Regions from separate parts of the Erwinia sp. E602 genome, predicted to be linked through region 2. Evidence: predicted binding sites of a transcription regulator. Region 2 holds the regulator's gene; the other holds the start of a gene.

Region 1 (11,564 bases), 460 kb from region 2:
AAGTGGAAAATGACGCCCTGCAACCGGCCGCCGACCGGCTGGCGGACGCCATCGCCGAGCCGCTGCTCGACCCGGTTAACGCCGACCGCGAACGTAACGCGGTCAACGCCGAGCTGACCATGGCCCGTTCGCGTGACGGCCTGCGCATGGCGCAGGTGGGGGCGGAAACGCTTAACCCGCAGCACCCGAGCTCGCTGTTCGCCGGCGGCAACCTGGAGACGCTGCGCGATAAACCCGGCAGCAAGCTGCACGATGCGCTGCAGGATTTCTACCAGCGTTACTACTCGGCCAACCTGATGAAAGCGGTGATCTACAGCAACAAGCCGCTGGCGGAGCTGCAGAAGATTGCCGTCGCCACCTTTGGCCGCGTCGCCAGCCACAACGCTACCGTGCCGGCGATCGACGTACCGGTGGTGACCGACCAGCAGAAAGGCATTGTGATCCACTACGTGCCGGCCCAGCCGCGCAAGCAGCTGAAGATCGAATTCCGCATTGAAAATAACAGCGATAAGTTCCGCAGCAAAACCGACACGCTGATCGGCTACCTGATCGGCAACCGCAGCAAAAACACCCTGTCGGACTGGCTGCAGAGCCAGGGGCTGGCCGACTCGGTCAGCGGCGGGGCCGATCCGATGATTGACCGCAACGGCGGTATCTTCTCGATTGCCGTCTCGCTGACCGACAAAGGCCAGGCCAACCGCGATCGGGTCGTGGCGGCGGTGTTCAGCTACCTGAAGACCCTGCGCGACGGCGGCATTGATAAACGTTACTTCGATGAAGTGGCCCACGTGCTCGACCTGGACTTCCGCTACCCGTCGATTACCCGTGATATGGACTACATCGAGTGGCTGGTGGATACCATGCTGCGCGTACCGGTTGAGCACACGCTGGATGCTTCCTATATTGCCGACCGCTACGACCCGCAGGCGATTAAAGCGCGGCTGGACGGCATGACGCCGCAGAACGCACGTATCTGGTATATCAGCCCGCAGGAGCCGCACAACAAAACCGCTTACTTTGTTGACGCCCCTTATCAGGTGGACAAAATCAGCGCGAAGACCTTCAGCCAGTGGCAGGCGGAAAGCGACAAAATCACTTTGTCGCTGCCGGTGCTCAACCCCTACATTCCCGATGATTTCAGCCTGATTAAACCGGCGCACGGCTACGATCGCCCGCAGGAGCTGGTCAACAAGCCGGGGCTGCGGGTGTTCTACATGCCCAGCCAGTACTACGCCGATGAGCCGAAGGCCAGCATCACCCTGTCGCTGCGCAATGAGCAGGCGATGAACAGCGCGCAGAACCAGGTGCTGTTTGCCCTCAATGATTATCTGGCCGGCGTGGCGCTGGATGAACTGAGCTCACAGGCGTCGGTGGGCGGCATCAGCTTCTCGACCGGTGAAAATGACGGGGTGACCTTCAGCGCCAGCGGCTTTACCCAGCGCCTGCCGAAGCTGATGAACCAGCTGATTGCCGGCTACACCCGTTTCACGCCTACCGGGCAGCAGCTGGAGCAGGCTAAATCCTGGTATATCGAGCGGCTGGACGCCGCCGAAAAGGGCAAAGCGTTTGAGCTGGCGATCCAGCCTGCGCAGCTGCTGTCGCGCCTGCCGTACACCCAGCGCAGTGAACGCCGTAAGATTGTGCCAACCGTTACGCTGCAGCAGCTGGCGGACTACCGCAAAATGCTGCTGGAAAAAGCCGCCCCGGAACTGCTGGTGGTGGGCAACATGACCCCGGAAGCGGTCACCACGCTGGCCGATGAGGTGAAAAATCAGCTCAACTGTTCCGGTGAGCGCTGGTGGCACAACAACGAAGTGGTGGTGGACCAGCTTAAGCGGGCCAATCTGGAAAAAGCCGGCAGCAGCACCGACTCCGCGCTGGCGGCAGTCTACGTGCCGACCGGCTATGGCGAGCATCAGAGCATGGCCAGCAGCGCGCTGCTCAGCCAGATTATTCAGCCGTGGTTCTACAACCAGCTGCGCACCGAAGAGCAGCTGGGCTATGCGGTATTCGCCTTCCAGATGCCGGTCGGCCGCCAGTGGGGGATCGGTTTCCTGCTGCAGAGCAACGTCAAACAGCCGGCATACCTGTTAACCCGTTTCCAGGCGTTCTACCCGACGGCGGAAAAACGGCTGCGTGAAATGAAAAAAGAGGACTTCGCCCAGTATCAGGCGGCGATGATCAACGAGCTGAAACAGCGCCCGCAGACGCTGGATGAAGAGGCCGGGCGCTTCAGCAAGGATTTCAGCCGGGAAAATTACCGTTTTGACACCCGTGAGAAGGTGATTGCCCAGGTGCAACAGCTGACGCCTGCCGCTCTGGCCGACTTCTTCCACCAGGCGGTAATCGCCCCGAACGGCCTGGCGCTGCTGTCGCAGATCTCCGGCAGCCATCACGGCAAAGCGGACTACGCGGTGGCACCGGGCTGGACCACCTGGAAAGATCTGTCGACGCTGCAGCAGTCGTTCCCGGTGATTCAGGATAAGCCATGAGCCAGCCCGCCAGCCCGCTGCAACCGTTAAGCCTGCCGCTGCGAGGTGAACGGCTGATTGAAGCCTCTGCAGGCACCGGTAAAACCTTTACCATCGGGCTGCTCTATCTGCGCCTGCTGCTGGGGCTGGGCGGAGACGCGGCGTACGGGCGGCCGCTGACCGTGGAGGAGATTCTGGTGGTGACCTTTACCGAGGCCGCCACCGCCGAACTGCGCGGGCGCATCCGCGCCAATATCCACGAACTGCGCATCGCCTGCGTGCGCGGCGACAGCGCCAACCCGATGCTGCGCGAGCTGATGGCGGGCGTCGCCGATCTGTCGCAGGCGGCGGCAATGCTGCTGGCCGCCGAGCGGCAGATGGATGACGCCGGCATTTTCACCATTCACGGCTTCTGCCAGCGTATGCTTAATCTGAACGCCTTTGAGTCCGGCATGATGTTTGAGCAGCAGCTGATCGAAGATGAAACGCCGCTGCGCCGTCGCGCGGCGGCCGACTTCTGGCGTCGCCACTGCTATCCGCTGCCGCTGCCGGTGGCCGCCGCGGTGCGCGAGCTGTGGTCCGGGCCGGACGCGCTGCTGAAAACGCTGTCGCCATGGCTGAACGGTGAAGCACCGACTCTGCGCTCGGCGCCGCACCCGGATGAAACGCTGGAGCAGCGGCACCAGCAGATTATCAGCCGCATTGCGGCGATCAAGGCGGCGTGGCTGGCGGCGGGCGATCTGCAGGCGCTGATTGAGGCTTCCGGCGTTGACCGGCGCAGCTACAGTAGTAAGCACTTACCTGCGTGGCTGGAAAAAATCACCTTGTGGGCGCAAAGCGATACTCTCGACTATGCGGTGCCGAAAGATCTCGAGCGCTTCGGCCAGCAGATGCTTAGCGACAAGACTAAAAAAGGCGAAGCGCCGCGCCACGCGCTGTTTGCGCAGATCGACGACTTCCTCGCGCAGCCGCGCACGCTGGAAGACCTGCTGATTGCCCGCGCGCTGAGCGACATTCGCCGCATCACCCAGCAGGAAAAACGCCTGCACGCGCAGCTCGGCTTTGACGATCTGCTCGGGCGCTTTGACGCCGCGCTGCAGCAGCCCGCCGGTGAGGCGCTGGCCGCCGCCGTCCGGCAGCGCTATCCGGTGGCGCTGATCGATGAGTTTCAGGACACCGACCCGCAGCAGTACCGCATCTTTCACCGGCTGTACGTTCGCCAGCCGGAGAGCGCGCTGCTGCTGATCGGCGATCCGAAGCAGGCTATCTACGCCTTTCGCGGCGCCGACATCTTTACCTATATGCGCGCCCGCACCGAAGTTAGCGCCCACTACACGCTGCAGACCAACTGGCGATCCTCGCCGGCGATGGTCAGTAGCGTCAATCAGCTGTTTGCGCGCCTGCCACAGCCGTTTCTGTTTAACGAAATCCCGTTTATCGCGGTCAGCGCGGCGGAACCCAATCAGCGGCTGAGCTTCACCGTTGACGGCGTGGAGCAGCCGGCGCTGAAGCTGTGGCTGCAGCCCGGCGAAGGCGTCGGGGTCAGCGACTATCAGCAGGCGATGGCCCGCTGCTGCGCCGCTGAAATCAGCCAGTGGCTGGCGGCGGGCCAGCAGGGGCTGGCGCTGATCGGCAAAACCGGCAGCCAGCAGCCGCTGCGGGCGTCGGATATTACCATTCTGGTGCGCAGCCGTGGCGAAGCCGCGGTGATGCGCGATGCGCTACAGCGGCTGGCGATCCCGTCGGTGTATCTGTCGAACCGCGACAGCGTGTTTACCTCGAACGAAGCGCGTGAGCTGCTGTGGCTGCTGCAGGCGGTGCTGAACCCGGAGCAGGAGCGCACGCTGCGCACCGCGCTGGCCAGCAGCCTGTTTGGTTTCGATGCGCTGACGCTGGACCAGCTGGGCCGCGACGAACGCGCCTGGGATCGGCTGGTGGACGAGTTTGACCACTATCGCCAGCGCTGGCTGAAGCGTGGGGTGCTGCCGATGCTGCGTGAGCTGATGCTGAAGCGGCAGATGGCCGAGAATCTGCTGGCTTCGGAGGGCGGTGAACGCCGGCTGACCGACCTGCTGCACCTCGGCGAGCTGCTGCAGGAGGCGGCGGCCGGGCTCGACAGCGAACACGCGCTGGTACGCTGGCTGGCGCAGCAGCTGGAGCAGCCCGACGGCCAGGTGGCGAATCAGCAGCTGCGGCTGGAGAGCGACCGCCATCTGGTGCAGATTGTTACCATCCATAAATCCAAAGGGCTGCAGTATCCGCTGGTGTGGCTGCCGTTTGTCGCCAACTTCCGCGAGGCCGACAGCGCCGTTTACCATGACCGGCAGACCTTTGCCGCGCTGCTCGACCTGCAGCCGGACGAGGAGAGCGCAGCGCTGGCCGAGCAGGAGCGGCTGGCCGAAGATCTGCGCCTGCTGTACGTGGCGCTGACGCGGTCGGTGTATCACTGCAGCGTCGGGGTGGCCCCGCTGGTAAAGGGAACGCGTAAAAAAGAGGGGGCCAGCGATCTGCACCGCAGCGCGCTGGGCTGGCTGTTACAGCGTGGGGAAGCGGCGGATGCCGCCACGCTGCAGGCGCTGCTGGCGGCGATGCAGTGTGAGCATACCGCGCTGGCTGACGCTGCGGGCAGCGACGCACCGCGCTTCCAGCCGGAAGCTGAAGCGCCGGAAAACCTGCGCTGCCTGCCGCTGCCGCGTGCCTTACGCGACGACTGGCGGGTGACCAGCTACTCCGGCCTGCAGCAGCACGGTGCGGCGCAGACGCTGGATCTGCTGCCGCGGTTTGACGTCGATGCGGTCGGCGAAGCGCAGCCGGAGAGCGCCCGGCAGCTGACGCCGCACAGCTTCCCGCGCGGTGCGGCACCCGGCACTTTCCTGCACGGCCTGTTTGAGGCGATCGACTTCACCGCCCCGCTGGATGACGTCTGGCTGCTGGAGCAGCTGCAGGGCCAGGGGCTGAGCGAGGAGTGGCTGCCGGTGATGCGCGACTGGCTGAGCCGCATTCTGCAGACCCCGTTAAATGAGAGCGGGGTCAGCCTGAATCAGCTGTCGCCGGAAGCCTGCCGCGTTGAGCTGCAGTTCTACCTGCCGATCTCCAGGCTGCTTACCGCCGGCGCGCTCGATGCGCTGGTGCGTCAGGATCCGCTGTCGGCCGGGACGCCGCCGCTGGAGTTTCACCAGGTGCAGGGCATGCTGAAGGGCTTTATCGACCTGGTGTTCTGCTGGCAGGGCAAATACTACCTGCTGGACTACAAATCTAACTGGCTGGGTGAGGACCAGAGCGCCTACACCCAGCCGGCTATGGCCCAGGCGATGCAGTCGCACCGTTACGATCTGCAGTATCAGCTCTATACCCTGGCGCTGCACCGCTACCTGCGCCACCGCCTGCCGGACTATGACTACCGGCAGCACTTTGGCGGGGTGATTTATCTGTTCCTGCGTGGGCTGGACGGCGAAGAGGGCAGCCACGGCATCTTCACCGCCCGCCCTGAGCTGAGCTTTGTTGAGGCGCTGGACCAGCTGTTCCGTGGCGATGAGGAGACGGCACGATGAGCATGGCCGACCTGTTAGATCTGGCCTGCCGCCAGCGCCTGCTGCGCGCGCTGGACGTGCAGTTTGCCCGCATGCTGGCCGACGACAGCCGACCGGCGCTGATGCTGGCGGCGGCGCTGGTCAGTCGCGATGCCGGCGAAGGGCACGTCTGCCTGCCGCTGGCGCAGCTGCGGCCCGCCGCGCTGTTTGACGGGCGGCACCCGCAGCTGGCGCAGGAGTTATGCCTGGCGGCGGGGGAGCCTGCCGACTGGCAGGCGCTGCTGCTGGCCGAGACGGCGGTGGGTGACGGCGGCGATGCCACGCCGCTGGTGCTGCACAACGAACGCCTCTACCTGCACCGTATGTGGCAGAGCGAAGGTGACGTGGCGCGCTTTATCCAGCGCCAGCAGCACTGGGCCGTGGATGAAGCGGCGCTTGGCCGCACGCTGGACCGCTACTTTGGCCGCGAGCCGGGCGACTGGCAGAAAATCGCCGCCGCGGTGGCGCTGACCCGCCAGGTGTCGGTGATCTCCGGCGGGCCGGGCACCGGTAAAACCACCACCGTGGCGCGGGTGCTGGCCAGCCTGATCGAGCTGTCCCCCGCCGGCCTGCGCATTGAGCTGGCCGCGCCGACCGGCAAAGCGGCCGCGCGGCTGACCGAGTCGCTGGGCAAAACCCTGCAGGCGCTGGAACTGGAGCCAGCGGTGCGCCAGCGTTTTCCGGCCGAAGCCACCACCCTGCACCGGCTGCTCGGCGCGCTGCCGGGCAGCCAGCGCATGCGCTACCACGCCGGCAACCGGCTGCACCTTGACGTGCTGGTGGTGGATGAGGCCTCAATGGTTGACCTGCCGATGCTGGCGCACCTGATAGCCGCGCTGCCGCCGCAGGCGCGGGTGATTTTCCTCGGCGACCGCGATCAGCTCGCCTCGGTGGAGGCCGGCGCGGTGCTCGGCGATATCTGCCGCTGCGCCGAACAGGGCTACAGCCCGCAGCGCGCCGCCGAACTGAGCCGTATCACCGGCTGTGAGGTGCAGGGCGTGGAAGACCCTCTCGCCTCGCCGGTGCGCGATATGATCTGCCTGCTGCGCACCAGCTACCGCTTTACCGCCGGCTCGGGGATTGGCCAGCTGGCGCGGGCGGTGAACGCCGGGGATGCCGCCGGGGCGGGCCGGGTGTTCACCGCCGGGCTGAGCGATATCCGCCTGCAGCCTCTGAACGATGCGCAGCACTACCAGCAGCTGCTGGCCGACTGCGTGGCCGGCTATCGCGGCTATCTGCAGCTGCTGGCCGCCGGAGCCGCGCCGGGCGAGGTGCTGGCGGCCTTCTCGCGCTTTCAGCTGCTGTGTGCGCTGCGCGAGGGGCCGTTTGGCGTCTCCGGCCTCAACGAGCGCATTGAGGCGTCGCTGGCGCGCGCCGGGCTGATCCACCGCAACCTGGCGGCCAACGGCCGCTGGTACGTCGGGCGGCCGGTGATGATCGCCCGCAACGATCGTGCGCTGGGGCTGTTTAACGGCGATATCGGCATCGCGATGCGCAACGCGGAACAGGAGCTGAAGGTGTTCTTCCCGCTGCCGGACGGCAGCATCAAGCCGGTACAGCCCAGCCGCCTGCCGCCCAACGAGACGGCTTATGCCATGACCGTGCATAAATCGCAGGGCTCGGAGTTTGAACACACGCTGATGGTACTGCCGGGGCAGATGACGCCGGTACTGACCCGCGAACTGGTCTATACCGCCATCACCCGTGCGAAGCAGCAGCTGACGCTGTACAGCGACGCTGCGGTATTTAACGCGGCGGTGAAGGTGCGCACGCAGCGGCGTAGCGGGCTGGTAGAGCGGCTGAATACGCTGGTGCCGGAAACGATAGCGCTGGCAACTGACGGGCACGATGAATCGGCGTAATGGCTGATGGCTGATAGCTGATGGCGGAGCGTTGAGTGTGTTAGCCGATCAGAAGTCCGCGGCCCGGTATTTACCGGGCCGCGGGTTGCAGGCGTAGTGCTGCGGTGGCGTCAGCTCTGGCGGATATGCTCGCTGTTTTCGCGCAGGTCGACCATCAGCACCTTGGAGCGGCGCTGGTAGTTATACAGCTGCTTTTTGCTTTCCGGCAGCAGTTCGACGTCAACCGGCTTGAAGCCGCGCTCCTGGAACCAGTGGATGCTGCGGGTGGTCAGCACGAACAGCTTTTTCAGCCCCATCTGCCGCGCCTGCAGCGCCACGCGCTCCAGCAGCGCTTCACCGCGCGACGAGCTGCGGTAATCCGGATGCACCGCCACGCAGGCCATCTCGCCGATCTTCTCTTCCGGGAAGGTATAGAGCGCGGCGCAGCCGATGGTCAGGTTATCGCGTTCGATAATGGTGAACTTGTCGATCTCCATCTCCAGCTGTTCCCGCGAGCGGCGCACCAGGATCCCCTGCTGCTCCAGCGGGCGGATCAGCTCCAGAATGCCGCCGATGTCGTTAATGGTGGCGCGGCGGATCTGCTCGGCGCTCTCCATCACGATCTGGGTACCGATACCGTCGCGTGAGAACAGCTCCTGCAGCAGCGAGCCGTCCTCCTGGTAGCTGATCAGATGGCTGCGGCGCACGCCGCTGCGGCAGGCCTTCACCGCGCCGCGCAGGAAGCGCACGGTGCCGGAGTGGTAGTCATCGTCGTTTTCCAGCTCGTCGATGCGCTGCTGCGCCTCGTTAGGGAACAGCTCGGAAACGATCCGCCCTTCGCGGTTGGTGACGCCCTGCTCGGAGCAGAAGCCGATCAGCTTCTCGGCCTTCAGCTTGATCGCCAGCTGGGTGGCCACCTCTTCGGAGGTCAGGTTAAAGCTTTCACCGGTCACCGATACCGCCACCGGCCCCAGCAGCACGATCGCGCCGCTGTCGAGCTGACGGTGGATCGCCTCTTCATCGATGCGACGAATGCGGCCGCTGTGGCAGTAATCGACGCCGTCGTCGACGCCCAGCGGCTGGGCGATGATAAAGTTACCGCTGATCACATTAATATGCGCGCCCTGCAGCGGCGTATTGCTCAGGCTCATCGACAGGCGGGCGGTAATATCCAGCTGCAGCCGGCCGGCGGCCTGCTTGACCAGCTCCAGCGACTGCGCGTCGGTGACGCGGGTATATTTGTGATAAACAGGCTCAAGATGGCGCTCGGAAAGGCTGGCATCGATCTGCGGGCGGGCACCGTAAACCACCACCAGACGGATGCCGAGACTGTGCAGCAGGCCGATATCGTTGACGATGCTGGAGAAGTTCTCATGCTCAATGGCTTCGCCACTCAGCATAATGACAAACGTCTTACCACGGTGGGCGTTAATGTAGGGAACGGTATGACGAAAACCCTGAACCAGCTCGGTACTGCGTTCCTTCACGGCAAACCCTCTTTGCATGATTATTCGGTAAATATGTATTTTTATTCTTTTATGGGGTCGGGTGCAAGCGACATTTTTCCTTAATTATCACCCGTTACCGTGAAACTGTAATGCTAATTTACTGCATTTATTCGCTTTTTCCGGGTGACACCCGGCGGCGCTTTCGCTAAAGTTTTTACAAATTTGTCTCAATTGGCTTTTTATTACGCGTTTTAGCGCATCTGGAGTGGCATGTCTGATTCAACTTTTCTCAGCCGACGACGGCTGTTACAGGGCGCAGGTGCCGGCCTGCTGCTCAGCGTGAGTGGGGTGGGGATGGCCGCAGGCAGCCACGTGGTGGCGATCCGCCTCTGGCCCTCCTCGACCTACTCACGCCTGACCATTGAGTCAGGCAGGCCGTTAAAATACAGGCAGTTTGCGCTCAGCCATCCCGATCGGGTGGTGGTAGATATAGAAGATATTCAGCTTAACCACACGCTAAAGGGCATTGGTAAGTTGGTACGTCAGGACGATCCCTATATTAAAAACGCCCGCGTCGGCCAGTTCGATGCCCGCACCGTGCGGCTGGTGCTGGAACTGAAGCAGAATGTCTCGCCGAAGGTGTTTACCCTTGCCCCGGTGGCCGGGATCAACAACCGCCTGGTGCTGGATCTCTATCCGGCGCAGAACAAACAGAGCGACGATCCGCTGCTGGCACTGCTGGAAAATTACAACAAGGGCGATCTGGAGCGTGACCAGCCGGCCGCCGCGCCGCTGCCGGGCAAAGCCGGGCGCGATCGGCCGATCGTGATCATGATCGACCCCGGGCACGGCGGGGAAGATTCCGGCGCGGTGGGCAAGCATAAAACGCGTGAGAAGGACGTGGTGCTGAAAATTGGCCGGCGGCTGAAGGCGCTGATCGATAAACAGCCCAACATGCGCGCCTATATGACCCGCAACGAAGACGTGTTTATTCCGCTGAAGGTCAGGGTGGCGAAGGCGCGTAAACAGCGCGCCGATCTGTTTATTTCGATCCACGCCGACGCGTTTACCAGCCGTGCCGCGCGCGGCTCTTCGGTGTTTGCGCTCTCGACCAAAGGGGCGACCAGCACCGCCGCCCGCTTCCTCGCGCAGACGCAGAACGAATCAGATCTGATCGGCGGCGTCAGCATGAGCGGCGACCGCTATCTCGACAGCACCATGTTTGATATGGTGCAGAGCCTGACCATCAACGACAGCCTGAAGTTTGGTAAAGAGGTGCTGTCACGGATGGGCCATATTAACCATCTGCACAAGCGCTCGGTGGATCAGGCCGGCTTTGCGGTGCTGAAGGCGCCGGATATTCCGTCAATTCTGGTGGAAACCGCGTTTATCAGTAACGTGGAAGAGGAGCGTAAGCTGCGCACCTCGCGCTTTCAGCAGCAGGTGGCGGAGTCAATTCTGGCCGGGATTAAGGCGTACTTTGCTAACGGCGCATCGCTCAGCCCGCACCGGTAACGGTTTCAGGGGTATTTGCAGAGGATTACAGGGGAGAAGCGGACGATGTTCCGCTTGTTCAACGGTTTTACAAACGCCAGAAACAAAAAAACACCCATCAGGGTGTTAAATTGGTTGCGGGAGCCGGATTCGAACCGACGACCTTCGGGTTATGAGCCCGACGAGCTACCAGGCTGCTCCATCCCGCGTCCGTAAACGCTTTTTACTACTGACCACTGCGGCAAATTGGTTGCGGGAGCCGGATTTGAACCGACGACCTTCGGGTTATGAGCCCGACGAGCTACCAGGCTGCTCCATCCCGCGTCCGCGTGGTTTGTCGCTTCCATCACGACACTATCTTTTACTGCTTCACCAGACTGCGGTGAATTGGTTGCGGGAGCCGGATTTGAACCGACGACCTTCGGGTTATGAGCCCGACGAGCTACCAGGCTGCTCCATCCCGCGTCCGTGGATGCGCACTATACGCCTGATGAGTTTTCTTGCAACCCCTTTCTGCAGATAAGTGGCTAAAATCATCCTGATGACGCATTTTTTAAGCGAGGCGCTGGATTGTTGCACAAATGCCGTCGCGCAGCGGTGGCGCACGTTTTATTCTCAGGGCGGCTTTGCTATCTTCGCAGCAGATTTCGCTTATTTCCGGTTAAGGGTAGATAAAGGTATGAAAGGACGTTGGGCTAAAGTTTTACTGACCGGTTCGCTGCTGGCGCTGCTGGCGGCATG
Region 2 (11,564 bases):
TCAGGGCTGACGAAACTCCTGATATATCTCCGCCACCTTATCGAAGTAGTCGGTCAGGTAGTTGATACACACCTGCACCTTCAGCGGCAGCTTGTCTTTCTGGGTGTAGACCGCATACACCGGTCGCGGTACCGACTGATAGTGGGCAAACAGGATCTCCACCTCACCGCTATTAATCTCATCGATGATCCACATCAGCGGCACGTAGGCGATGCCGGTACCGGCCTTCAGCCAGCGGATCAGCGTCTGTGAATCGTTGGTGGCAAAGCGTCCGCGCGGCGACAGGCGGGTGGTGGTGCCCTGCGGGGAGGTCAGCTCAAAGTCGTTATCCGGCCGAACGCTGTATTCCAGCCACGAGAAGTGGCCGATACCGGCCGGATTTTCCGGCGTGCCGTGCTGCGCGAGATAGCTCTTTGCCGCGCAGACCACCATCGGCATCGATCCGACGCGCTTGGAAAACAGGCTGGAGTCCTGCAGCGCACCCACGCGCAACACCAGATCCAGCCCGTCGGCGATCAGATCGGGGGCCGGAATGCCGGTCACCAGATTAACCGTCAGGCCCGGGTGCTCTTTCAGCATCTCGGCGGTCATCGTGGCCAGCACGTTTTGCGCCATGGTGGAGGAGCTGCCGATACGCAGCGTGCCGATCGGCGTATTGTTAAAGGCGTAGAGCTGTTCGTGCACCTGCTGGGCTTCCGACAGCATCCGCCGGCAGCCCTGAAAATAGATCTTGCCGGCTTCCGTCAGCCCCAGGCTGCGGGTGCTGCGGTTGAGCAGCTTGACCTGCAGCTCGTCTTCCAGCCTGGCCACAATCTGACTGACCGCCGATACGCTCATCTGCAGCTGCTGCGACGCGGCGGTAAACGATCCCAGCTCTACCACGCGGGTAAACACCGACATGCCCTTCAGTCTTTCCATTATTAATCCTGGCTTAAAAGTGATTTAGATCACATTGGGTAGAAAAGATATAGTCAAGCGCGTTACTATAGCACCGCCGGGCCATCGTTCCGACGTTCTACTCCCTTTAATACTGGCACGCTGGATAGGCTATTATTCAGTAAACGCCGGTCTCGCGTCTGTACGTTCATTCACCGTATGAACATAATTTGTCTGCATGGCTTCGCCGATGCCAGAAAGGGAGCGGGTTGATGGTGCCTCAGGCCCGGTATGGTATCGACAAGGATAAGAGATGAGTGTGCTTCCGGTTATTGTGGTGTTTGGGCTGTCTTTTCCGCCCATCTTCTTTGAAATTATTGTGTCACTGATGCTGTTCTGGTTGGTGCGTCGGCTGATCACGCCTACCGGTCTGTACGATCTGGTGTGGCATCCCGCCCTGTTTAATACGGCGCTCTACTGCTGCCTGTTTTATCTTGTCTCCCGTTTGTTCGTCTGAGGTCATTGTGAAAGCGCTAACAAGAAAAATATCCCGTTTCGCCATTACGCTGCTGCTGGTGGTGGTGGCCGTCGTGCTGATTTTCCGCGTCTGGGTGTTCTACACCGAATCCCCGTGGACGCGTGATGCCAAATTCTCCGCTGACGTGGTGGCGATTGCCCCGGACGTCAGTGGCCTGATCACCGATGTGCGCGTGCGCGACAACCAGCTGGTGCAGAAAGACCAGGTGCTGTTCACCATCGACCAGCCGCGTTATCAGAAGGCGCTGGAAGAGGCTGAAGCCGATGTTGCCTACTACCAGGCGCTGCTGAGTGAAAAACGCCGCGAAGCGTCGCGCCGTAACCAGCTCGGCACCTCGGCGATGTCGCGTGAGGCGATTGACCAGGCGAACAGCGATTTCCAGACCACCGAGCACCAGCTGGCCAAAGCGGTAGCCACCCGCGATCTGGCGAAGCTCGATCTGGAGCGCACGGTGATCAAAGCGCCGTCGGCGGGCTGGGTAACCAACCTCAACGTCTATACCGGCGAGTTCATTACCCGCGGGTCGACGTCGGTGGCGCTGGTAAAACAGGGCTCGTTCTACGTGCTGGCGTACCTGGAAGAGACCAAGCTTGACGGTATCCGTCCCGGCTATCGCGTTGAGATCACCCCGCTGGGCAGCAACCAGCTGCTGCGCGGCACGGTGGACAGCGTTGCCGCCGGGGTGACCAACAGCAGCAGCACCGTTGACAGCAAAGGCATGGCCACCATTGACTCGAACCTCGAGTGGGTGCGCCTGGCGCAGCGCGTGCCGGTGCGGATCCACCTCGATCGGCAGCCGGGGAATCTGTTCCCTTCCGGCACCACGGCCACCGTGGTGGTAACCGGGCCCGCCGACCGTAAAGCCGAGCCGCTGTCGCCGTTTATGCAGCTGATGCATCGCCTGCGCGAGTTTGGCTGAGGCCGGGGGCACCATGCAGTGGTATCGTCTGCGTTTTCCGATCAAGCTTACCTTCGCCATCGTGATGGCGCTGTTTGTCGGCTTTGAATTCAATCTTGAAACCCCGCGCTGGGCGGTGATGACCGCCGCTATCGTGGCGGGCGGCACCGGCTTTGCCGCCGGTGGCGATCCCTTCTCCGGCGCGCTGCGCCACCGCGGCATGCTGCGCATTATCGGCACCTTTATCGGCTGTATCGCCGCGCTGACCATTATGATTGCCACCATTCGTGCCCCGGCGTTAATGCTGATGCTGTGCTGCCTGTGGGCCGGAGTGTGCGTGTGGATCTCTTCGCTGATCAAGGTGGAGAACTCCTATGCGCTGGGGCTGGCCGGCTATACGGCGCTGATTATTGTGGTCAGCGTAGATGCCAACGGCTCACTGTTGCTGGCACCGCAGTTTGCCGTTGAGCGCTGTAGCGAGATCATCATCGGCATCGTCTGCGCCATTCTCGCCGACCTGCTGTTTTCGCCGCGCTCGATCAAGCTGGATATTGACCGCGAAGCGGAGTCGCTGCTGGTGGATCACTACCAGCTAATGCAGCTGTGCGTAGCGCACGGCGATAAAGACGAGGTGGACAAAGCCTGGGCCGGGCTGGTGCGGCGCACCACCGCGCTGAAGGGCATGCGTACGCATCTGATGATGGAGTCCGGGCGCTGGCACAAGGTGGAGCGGCGGATGACGGTGATGAACAGCCTGTCGCTGACGCTGATTACCCAAGCCTGCGAAACCTTCCTGATCCAGAACTCGCGGCCGGAATACGTGCCGCCGCAGTTTCAGCTGTTCTTTGAAAAGCCGGTCACCAGCGTGGCTGACGTGCATAAGCGGATGAAGATCCTGCGCCGGGTGATTACCGTCAGCGGCAGCAGAAATACCCCGGCCACGCTGACCAGCTGGGTCGGCGCCGCCAGCCGTTATCTGCTGCTGCTGAAGGGGATCCAGACCAACAGCCGCATCAGCCGCATTGAGGAAGAGGTGCTGGACGCCGAACCGGTGGTGAAGATGCGTTCGGCGGAAAGCCGTCACGCGCTGCTTAACGGCGTGCGTACCTTTGTTGCCACCGGGGTGGGATCGCTGTTCTGGCTGTGGACCGGCTGGACCTCGGGCAGCGGGGCAATGGTGATGCTGGCGGTGATCACCGCGCTGGCGATGCGTATGCCGAACCCGGTGATGATGGCGAAAGATTTTGTCTACGGCATGATCGTGGCGATCCCGCTGGGATCGCTCTACTACATGGTGATCATGCCGGCCACCCAGCAGAGCCTGCTGCTGCTGCTGATCGCGCTGGGGGTGATGGCGTTTATCGCCGGGCTGCTGATCCAGCGCCGGCAGATCGGCACGCTGGGTGCACTGGTCGGCACCATCAACATCCTGACGCTGGATAATCCGATGAAATTTGAGGTCAGCGTGTTTATGGACGGCGCGCTGGGCCAGGCGATTGGTGCGATAGTGGCGCTGCTGGTGCTGCTGCTGATCCGCGACAGCTCGAAGGCCCGGGTGGCCCGTACCCTGCTGAACCGCTTTATGTACGCGGCGGTGGCGGCGATGACGACCAACACCGCGCGACGCAAAGAGAACCATCTGCCCGCGCTCTATCAGCAACTGTTTATGCTGCTGAATCTCTATCCCGGTGATATCGATAAGTTCCGCCTCGCACTGACGCTGATCATCGGTCATCAGCGGCTGCGCGATGCGGAGATCCCGATCAATGCCGATCTGTCGGCGTTTCATAAGCAAATGCGTCACACGGCGGACCGGGTGATCTCCGCCAGCAGCGACACCAAACGTCGCCACTACTTTACCCGGCTGCTGTCAGAGTTCGATATCTATCAGCAGAAGCTGGTCGAATATCAGGCTCCGCTCAGCGTCACCGAACCGGTCGCCCGGCTGGCGGCGATGCTGAAGAAATACCAGAACACCCTAATCAAGATTTAAATCCCACCGGCAGCTCACGCTGCCGGCTTTCCTTCCTGGCATGGCGTCTTCTCTCTGCTACCTGGCTGAAATCCCCCATCATCGCGGCTGAAAGCTGCCGGCTTACCTGATCGAAGTGGCTGGGATCAGAGCAGGAGCAGGCAATCTGTCGCGAGGCCCACGGGGGTTACGCCTGACTTAGCACACAGGGGAAGCGGCGCGACGGCAGGCATGTGGTCGTAACAGGCGTTGTCAGAGATCGGGCGCGTAGCTGAGGGAGGAAGGATAATGTCAGGGGAAGACGCCGTGGGGCTTGCAGACAAAAGCGCAGCGGGAACAAACGCTGCGCTTTGATGATTGGGGACGGCGGGCCAAAAAGGGCCCCGACAAGCGGGGCCAAAGGGTTCGTCTTAGTGGGCCATCGTTCGACGGCCCGGTGACGAGGAATTACTTATACAGCTCGGCAGTGACGTGGTAGTTGTCCTGCAGGCGTGCTTCAATCACACGGAAAGCAGAAGCGCCCTGTTTGTCCGCCTTCTCAGACAGCTGCTGACGGATATCGGTCGGTACGCCGTTGACGCCGCTAACGGTAATGGTGCCCGCAGATTGCAGATTCTGTACCTGCTCGCTGGTAACCAGCTGCGCGGCAGACGCGCCGAAAGCAACGGTAGAGAGCAGGCCGAGCACGGCGATGGTTGTTTTGATTTTCATTGTTCATTTCCTCAATAAGCTCAATGTTCAACAACCTGCGGGATTTCACATCTTAACCAGGTCGTCGATGTCACGGTCGGGCACGGAGGTGCCCGCGTCATTATTTATTTGTACAGTTCAGCGGTGGCGTGATAGTTGCCGTTGTTATAGGCCTCAATCACCCGGTAGGCGCTGGCACCCTGCTGGTCCGCTTTTTCCGACAGCTGCTGACGGATATCGGTCGGTGCGCCGTCAATACCGCTAACGCTTACGGTGCCAACCGGCTGCAGGTTCTGGCTGGCAACCTGTTCGCTGGTGACCAGGCTGGCCGCGCTGGCACCGAAGGAGAGAACAGAAGCAAGACCTAATGCAGCAATGGTAAAGGTAGTTTTCATAATAGTGACTCCATAAAAGGGTGATGCGATAACCGAAAGGGCTAAAAAGCGTTTATTATTCTTGGGGTTATCGTACTGATTTTGTTGATGATCGTTTGGCCGGGCTTATTTATACAGTTCGGCGGTGGCGTGCCAGTTGCCGTTGTTGTAGGCCTCTACCACGCGGTAGGCGCTGGCGCCTTGCGCATCGGCTTTGGTGTTCAGCGCCTGACGGATATCCATCGGTGAGCCGCCCACGCCGCTGACGCTAATCACGCCAACAGACTGCAGATTTTTTGCCTGATCGGTGTTAACCGATTCTGCGGCAAAAGCACCGAATGACAGGGCAGAAAGCAGGCCAAAGGTGGCAACAGTAGTTTTAACGTTCATGATATTTTTCCTCGTCAATTTTATTATCTTTGCTTGTTAGTGTGATTTGCATCACGGAAACAAGTATAGATCTAATAACGCGAAATATTAATAGCATGCTAATAATTTTTTGTTGGGGTTATTGGTTTCGGATAGGTTTTTTTATAACCGGTTGTTATAAGCAATGCCTTAAATTTAACCACCATCAAAAAAATATGATAAAAATCAAACTGATATGTCAAATTAACTATTTGTGCTGTTATTTGTGGTAGATCACATTACTACTGGCGTGATTGTGAACCGTCAGAACGCATCAGGCAGGAAAAAACCAGCGTATTGTGCTGTTTTAAGGGGAAGGGGAAAGACGAAAAACAGTCAGAGCCGCGGTGGCGCGGCTCTGACTGATAAGACCGGGGTTAACGGCCCGAAGTCACGTGCCGTGGCCTGATACTGGCTGTGACGAGCGACAACGCGCTAAGGCTTACAGCTCCTGCTCAAACAGCACCAGCACCGCGTCGTGCAGCTGTTTCACCGTAAAGCTGCGCGCAGGCGTGATAAAGATGGTGTCATCACCGGCGATAGTGCCGAGGATACCCTCCGCTTTGCCCAGCGAATCCAGCAGGCGGGCGATCAGCTGCGCCGCGCCGGGGCTGGTATGGATCACCACCAGCGCATCGTTATAGTCGATGTCCAGCACCAGGTTTTTCAGCGGGCTGGTGGTGGTCGGCACGCCCAGCTCCGCCGGCAGGCAGTAGACCATCTCCATTTTGGCGTTGCGGGTGCGTACCGCGCCGAACTTGGTCAGCATCCGCGACACTTTCGACTGATTGATGTTCTCAAAGCCATCGTGCTGCAGTGCGCTGACGATCTCGCCCTGCGAGCTGAATTTTTCTTCTTTCAGTAAGGCCTTGAACGCCTTGATCAGTTCTTCTTGTTTTGACGGATTACGCATAGGTTACCGATAAAAGTGAGTTATTAAGGGATACCCGCAGCGGGATATTAAATTATTATGCAATTAAATGAATTTTTATGCAAACAGGAAGTGACAAAATCTGTCTGCAGACCGGCCGGGGAGCGCAGTCTAACAAAGTTTGGAACGAAAAAGTATTTGCCTGCCTTGAATTGATGTGACTAAAAAGTAAACATTTTGTTAGTGTTTAAATTGAAGTTGTTCCGATAAGTGCTATAGGTGTAAGGTAGCGCCGATTTTTTCCGTCTGCCGTTCTCACCGCGCAAAATTCCGTGATTCACGAGCGGCTAGCGCTTTTTCACTGTAAAGCACGCATAGCTCTCGTCATTTTCCTGCCAGATAAAATAAGGTCACAGGCAGACGGATTCTACGGCACTCAACAGATGCACTTATAATAAGGAGTTTAGGATGAAAGTTGCTGTTCTTGGTGCAGCAGGCGGTATCGGCCAGGCGCTGGCCCTCCTGCTTAAAACCCAGCTTCCGGCTGGATCAGAACTCTCCCTGTACGATATTGCGCCGGTGACCCCCGGCGTGGCGGTTGACCTCAGCCACATTCCCACCGCGGTGAGCATCGTTGGCTTCAGTGGTGAAGATGCCACGCCAGCGCTGGAAGGTGCCGATGTGGTGCTGATTTCTGCCGGCGTGGCGCGTAAGCCGGGCATGGACCGCTCTGATCTGTTTAACGTTAACGCCGGTATCGTGCGTAACCTGGTCGAGCAGGTGGCCTCCACCAGCCCGAAAGCCCTGATTGGTATTATCACCAACCCGGTGAACACCACCGTGGCGATTGCCGCCGAGGTGCTGAAAAAAGCCGGCGTTTACGATAAGAATCGCCTGTTTGGCGTCACCACGCTGGATATCATCCGCTCCAGTACCTTTGTGGCAGCGCTGAAAGGTAAGGATCCGCACCAGCTGAACGTGCCGGTGGTGGGCGGTCACTCGGGCGTGACCATTCTGCCACTTCTGTCGCAGATCCCGGGCGTCAGCTTCTCCGAGCAGGAAGCGGCCAGCCTGACCAAACGTATTCAGAACGCCGGTACCGAGGTAGTGGAAGCGAAAGCGGGCGGCGGTTCGGCTACCCTGTCGATGGGGCAGGCGGCGGCGAAATTTGGCCTGTCTCTGGTGCGCGCGCTGCAGGGTGAAGCCAACGTGGTAGAGTGTGCCTACGTTGAAGGCGATGGCGAACATGCGCGTTTCTTCTCACAGCCGCTGCTGTTAGGTAAAAACGGCGTTGAGAAACGCCTGCCGATCGGTGCGCTCAGCGCCTTTGAACAGCAGTCGCTGGAAGGGATGCTGGAAACCCTGAAGCAGGATATTGCCCAGGGCGAAGCGTTCGTTAAGTAATTCTGCACGGCCAGCCCCACCGTCCGGTGGGGCAACCCTCAGATCAACTGGCCGGGGTGCCGCTGTCCTGCTGCGGATACTCCTGAACGGTAACCGGTAGCGTCATTTCACGTTCGTTACGAATCACCGTGATTTTAATCACCGTGCCCGGCCTGATCTCCGCTACCTGATCCATCGTCTCCAGCGCCGACATCGCCGGCTGGCCGTTGACGTGGGTAATCACATCATTGACCTGCATCCCCGCCAGCGCAGCCGGGCTACCGGGATAGACCTCTTTAATCTGAATGCCCTGAGTATGTTCCAGCCCGGATACCTGATCCGGCAGGCGACGCTCTTCACCATTAATGCCGATCCAGCCGCGGATCACCCGACCGTCACGGATCAGCTTTTCCATAATTTTGCTGGCCAGCCGGGTTGGGATGGCAAAACCGAGCCCTTCCGGCGTTTCGCCGTTGCTGCTTTTATCAAAGGTGAGGGTGTTGATGCCCATCAGCTCGCCCAGCGAGTTAATCAACGCACCGCCCGAGTTGCCGCGGTTGATTGACGCGTCGGTCTGCAGGAAATCCTGATGACGTGACGGGCTTAACCCCACGCGGCCGGTGGCACCGATGATGCCCTGGGTCACGGTCTGGCCAATGTTATAGGGGTTGCCAATCGCCATCACCAGGTCACCAATATGCGCCACCCGCTGCGGATTAATCGGGATCACAGGCAGGTTGGGGGCGCTGATCTTCAGCACCGCCAGGTCGGTCAGCTGGTCAGAACCGACCAGCATCGCCACCAGGCTGCGGCCATCCTGCAGGCGTACCACGATCTGGCTGGCGTCGTTGATCACGTGACGGTTGGTCAGAATATAGCCGCGCGGATCCATAATCACCCCGGACCCCAGCACATCGTTGCCGCTGCTGACGTTACGGCTGTAAACGTAGACCACCGCCGGCGCGGCGCGGCGTACCGCGGCGTTATAGCTGACGGGCTGCTCGTCGGCGCTGTCAACCTGCGGCGTCAGCAGGTTGCCGCCCACGCGCAGGGCGGGCACGGCGACCAGCAGGGCAGCGGCGACAATCAGGCCAAAGATCACGGAACGCAAAAGTTTAGGAAACATGGTTTTAAGCGGTGAATGAATGAACGAAGGGCAGAATAGCATGACTGAGGCGGGCACAGTAGCGGTGCCCGCCGGGGACGTTAACGCAACAGCAGATAAATACTCTCATTGCCGCGGATGACGTTCAGCGCCAGCAGCGCCGGTTTGCTCTCCAGCACCTTACGCAGCTCGGCGATGTTCTGCACCGGCGAGCGGTTGACGCCAACGATCACATCATCCTTCTGCAGGCCGAACTGGGCCGCCGGGGTAGATTTTTCAACGTTATCAACGTGAACGCCTTTGCTGCCATCTTTGGCTGCGCCGTCGCTCAGCGTGGCACCCTGCAGCGCCGGGGTTAGCGGCGCGCTGGTGGCGGTGCTGCTGTTATCCAGCTTAACGCCGACGGTAAGCGGCTTACCTTCGCGCAGCAGGGTGACCTGCACCTCCTGGCCCGGCGGCGTGGTACCAATTTTCACCCGCAGTTCGGCAAAGCTGTTAATCGCTTTGTCGTTTACCCGGGTAATGATGTCACCGGCCTTGATACCGGCTTTCGCCGCGGCCGACTGCGGCAGCACTTCGTTGACGAAGGCCCCGCGCTGCACGTCAACGTTAAACGCCTTCGCCATATCGGCGGTCATCTCGGTGCCTTTAATACCCAACTGACCACGCTTCACCTCGCCAAACTCAATCAGCTGCTGCGCGAGGTTGATCGCCATATTGGACGGGATAGCAAAGCCGATGCCGATATTGCCGCCGGAAGAGGCGAGGATCGCGGTATTCAATCCGATCAGCTCGCCGTTCAGGTTGACCAGCGCGCCGCCGGAGTTCCCCTGGTTGATCGCCGCATCGGTCTGGATAAAGTTCTCCAGCCCTTCGAGGTTCAGGCCGCTGCGCCCCAGCGCGGAAACGATGCCGGAGGTGGCCGTCTGGCCGAGGCCGAAGGGGTTACCGATGGCGACGGCAAAATCGCCCACTTTCAGCTGGTCTGAATCGGCGATTTTCACCTGGGTCAGCTTGCTGGCACCCTCCAGCTGGATCAGCGCCACGTCGGTCTGTTCATCGCGGCCAATCAGTTTGGCATCGAACTCGCGTCCGTCACTCAGCTGCACGCGGATTTTTTCCGCCCCGTCCACCACGTGGTTATTGGTCAGCACGTAGCCTTTTTCGGCGTTAATGATCACCCCGGAGGCCAGCCCTTCAAACGGCTGCTTTTGCTCCTCGCCGGGTTCCGCGCCGGGCGCACCCTGGCCGAAGAAACGCTTCAACTGCTCCGGGATCTGCTGCTCTTTATTTTCACTGCCTTCAACATGCACGCTGACTACGGCAGGCAGAACCTGCTCCAGCATCGGTGCCAGGCTGGGCAGCGCCTCGCCCTGAACCTGAGAGGGAAGCGATGCCTGCACAACGGGGATGGAAGCCAGGCTGATACCCATACTCAGGGCTAATGCGCTGAACATAAATGATGTTTTTTTCATCGTGACGACGCTCTCGCTAGCAGGTGCTGAAAGTTCTGCCGGTACAGGCAGGTGGCAGGCAGAGAGGCGCGGTGCGCCCCTCTCAGTGTGGCTTATTTCGTGCTGGTACGCTCACCACGCAGCAGGCCGGTGGCGCTGTCAGGATAGTCGCGCGGCATCTGCACCGGCGCCTGATCGTTATCGGCTTCTGCTTCGGTCAGCTGCCAGGCAAACGGGTTCTTCTCACCCGGCAGGTTTGGCAGCAGATCGTTCGATCCTTTGGCCATATGCTGATACAGCTGGCGGTAATCGCGCGCCATATTGTCCAGCAGTTCGGCGCTGTGCGCGAAGTGGCTGGTCAGCTCTTCACGATAGTCTGACAGCTCGGCTTTGCTCTTTTCCAGCTCATACTGCAGGCTGCGTTGCTCACGCAGTTTGCGGTTACCAAAACGCATTGCCACCGCGCCGATGATAATTCCAACCACTAAGCCAATAAGCGCGTATTCCCACGTCATAAATTACTCCCATTTTCTCTTCGTTGTTTCACAGGGCCTTCACCATCAATACTAACCACTATAACCGCTAATGTTATCGAAGTGGAATCCTGCCGCTGCTTCGCTTAGTGTAGAGCGACTTTTTTTTCGACGATCGGCGGCCGTGTTCAGGCCTTTTTTCAGGGAATGTGACCAAACTATGCAAACGATGTCCCCGCTGGCGCGCTATGAGCAGGCGCTGGCAAACGGTGAGTACCAGCCTGATGAGGTACAGCGTGCCGCCATGACCCGTCTGAACGGGATCTGGCAGGCGTTGAGCCAGCAAACCCCGTCGGCGGTGAGCCAGGGCGGTGGCCTTTTGGGCAGGCTGAATAAGTTGCTGGGTAAAGGCAAGCCCGAGGTGCAACAGCCGGTGCGGGGCCTGTATATGTGGGGCGGCGTCGGGCGTGGCAAGACCTGGCTGATGGACAGCTTTTTTCAGTCAATTCCTGGTGAGCGCAA

What was found. The regulator ArgR, encoded in region 2, controls arginine synthesis, uptake and breakdown. The targets are predictions, from matches to a motif close to ANTGAATAAAAATACANT.
Region 1: argA (amino-acid N-acetyltransferase) is a predicted target of ArgR. The motif match lies at 9,401-9,418, and genes of this name have one in related genera.

What each region holds. Positions count from the first base shown of each region.
Region 1 is NZ_CP046582.1:934,768-946,331, forward strand. Features, by position in the region: gene ptrA (pitrilysin) at 1-2,492, shown strand, start outside; gene recB (exodeoxyribonuclease V subunit beta) at 2,489-6,022, shown strand; gene recD (exodeoxyribonuclease V subunit alpha) at 6,025-7,902, shown strand; gene argA (amino-acid N-acetyltransferase) at 8,013-9,386, opposite strand; gene amiC (N-acetylmuramoyl-L-alanine amidase AmiC) at 9,600-10,844, shown strand; tRNA gene GKQ23_RS05650 (tRNA-Met) at 10,956-11,032, opposite strand; tRNA gene GKQ23_RS05655 (tRNA-Met) at 11,071-11,147, opposite strand; tRNA gene GKQ23_RS05660 (tRNA-Met) at 11,212-11,288, opposite strand; gene mltA (murein transglycosylase A) at 11,503-11,564, shown strand, end outside.
Region 2 is NZ_CP046582.1:471,260-482,823, forward strand. Features, by position in the region: gene aaeR (HTH-type transcriptional activator AaeR) at 1-918, opposite strand; gene aaeX (p-hydroxybenzoic acid efflux pump operon protein AaeX) at 1,190-1,393, shown strand; gene aaeA (p-hydroxybenzoic acid efflux pump subunit AaeA) at 1,401-2,333, shown strand; gene aaeB (p-hydroxybenzoic acid efflux pump subunit AaeB) at 2,347-4,305, shown strand; gene yhcN (peroxide/acid stress response protein YhcN) at 4,732-4,995, opposite strand; gene yhcN (peroxide/acid stress response protein YhcN) at 5,100-5,369, opposite strand; gene yhcN (peroxide/acid stress response protein YhcN) at 5,475-5,738, opposite strand; gene argR (transcriptional regulator ArgR) at 6,199-6,669, opposite strand; gene mdh (malate dehydrogenase) at 7,096-8,031, shown strand; gene degS (outer membrane-stress sensor serine endopeptidase DegS) at 8,075-9,136, opposite strand; gene degQ (serine endoprotease DegQ) at 9,217-10,590, opposite strand; gene zapG (Z-ring associated protein ZapG) at 10,683-11,084, opposite strand; gene zapE (cell division protein ZapE) at 11,263-11,564, shown strand, end outside.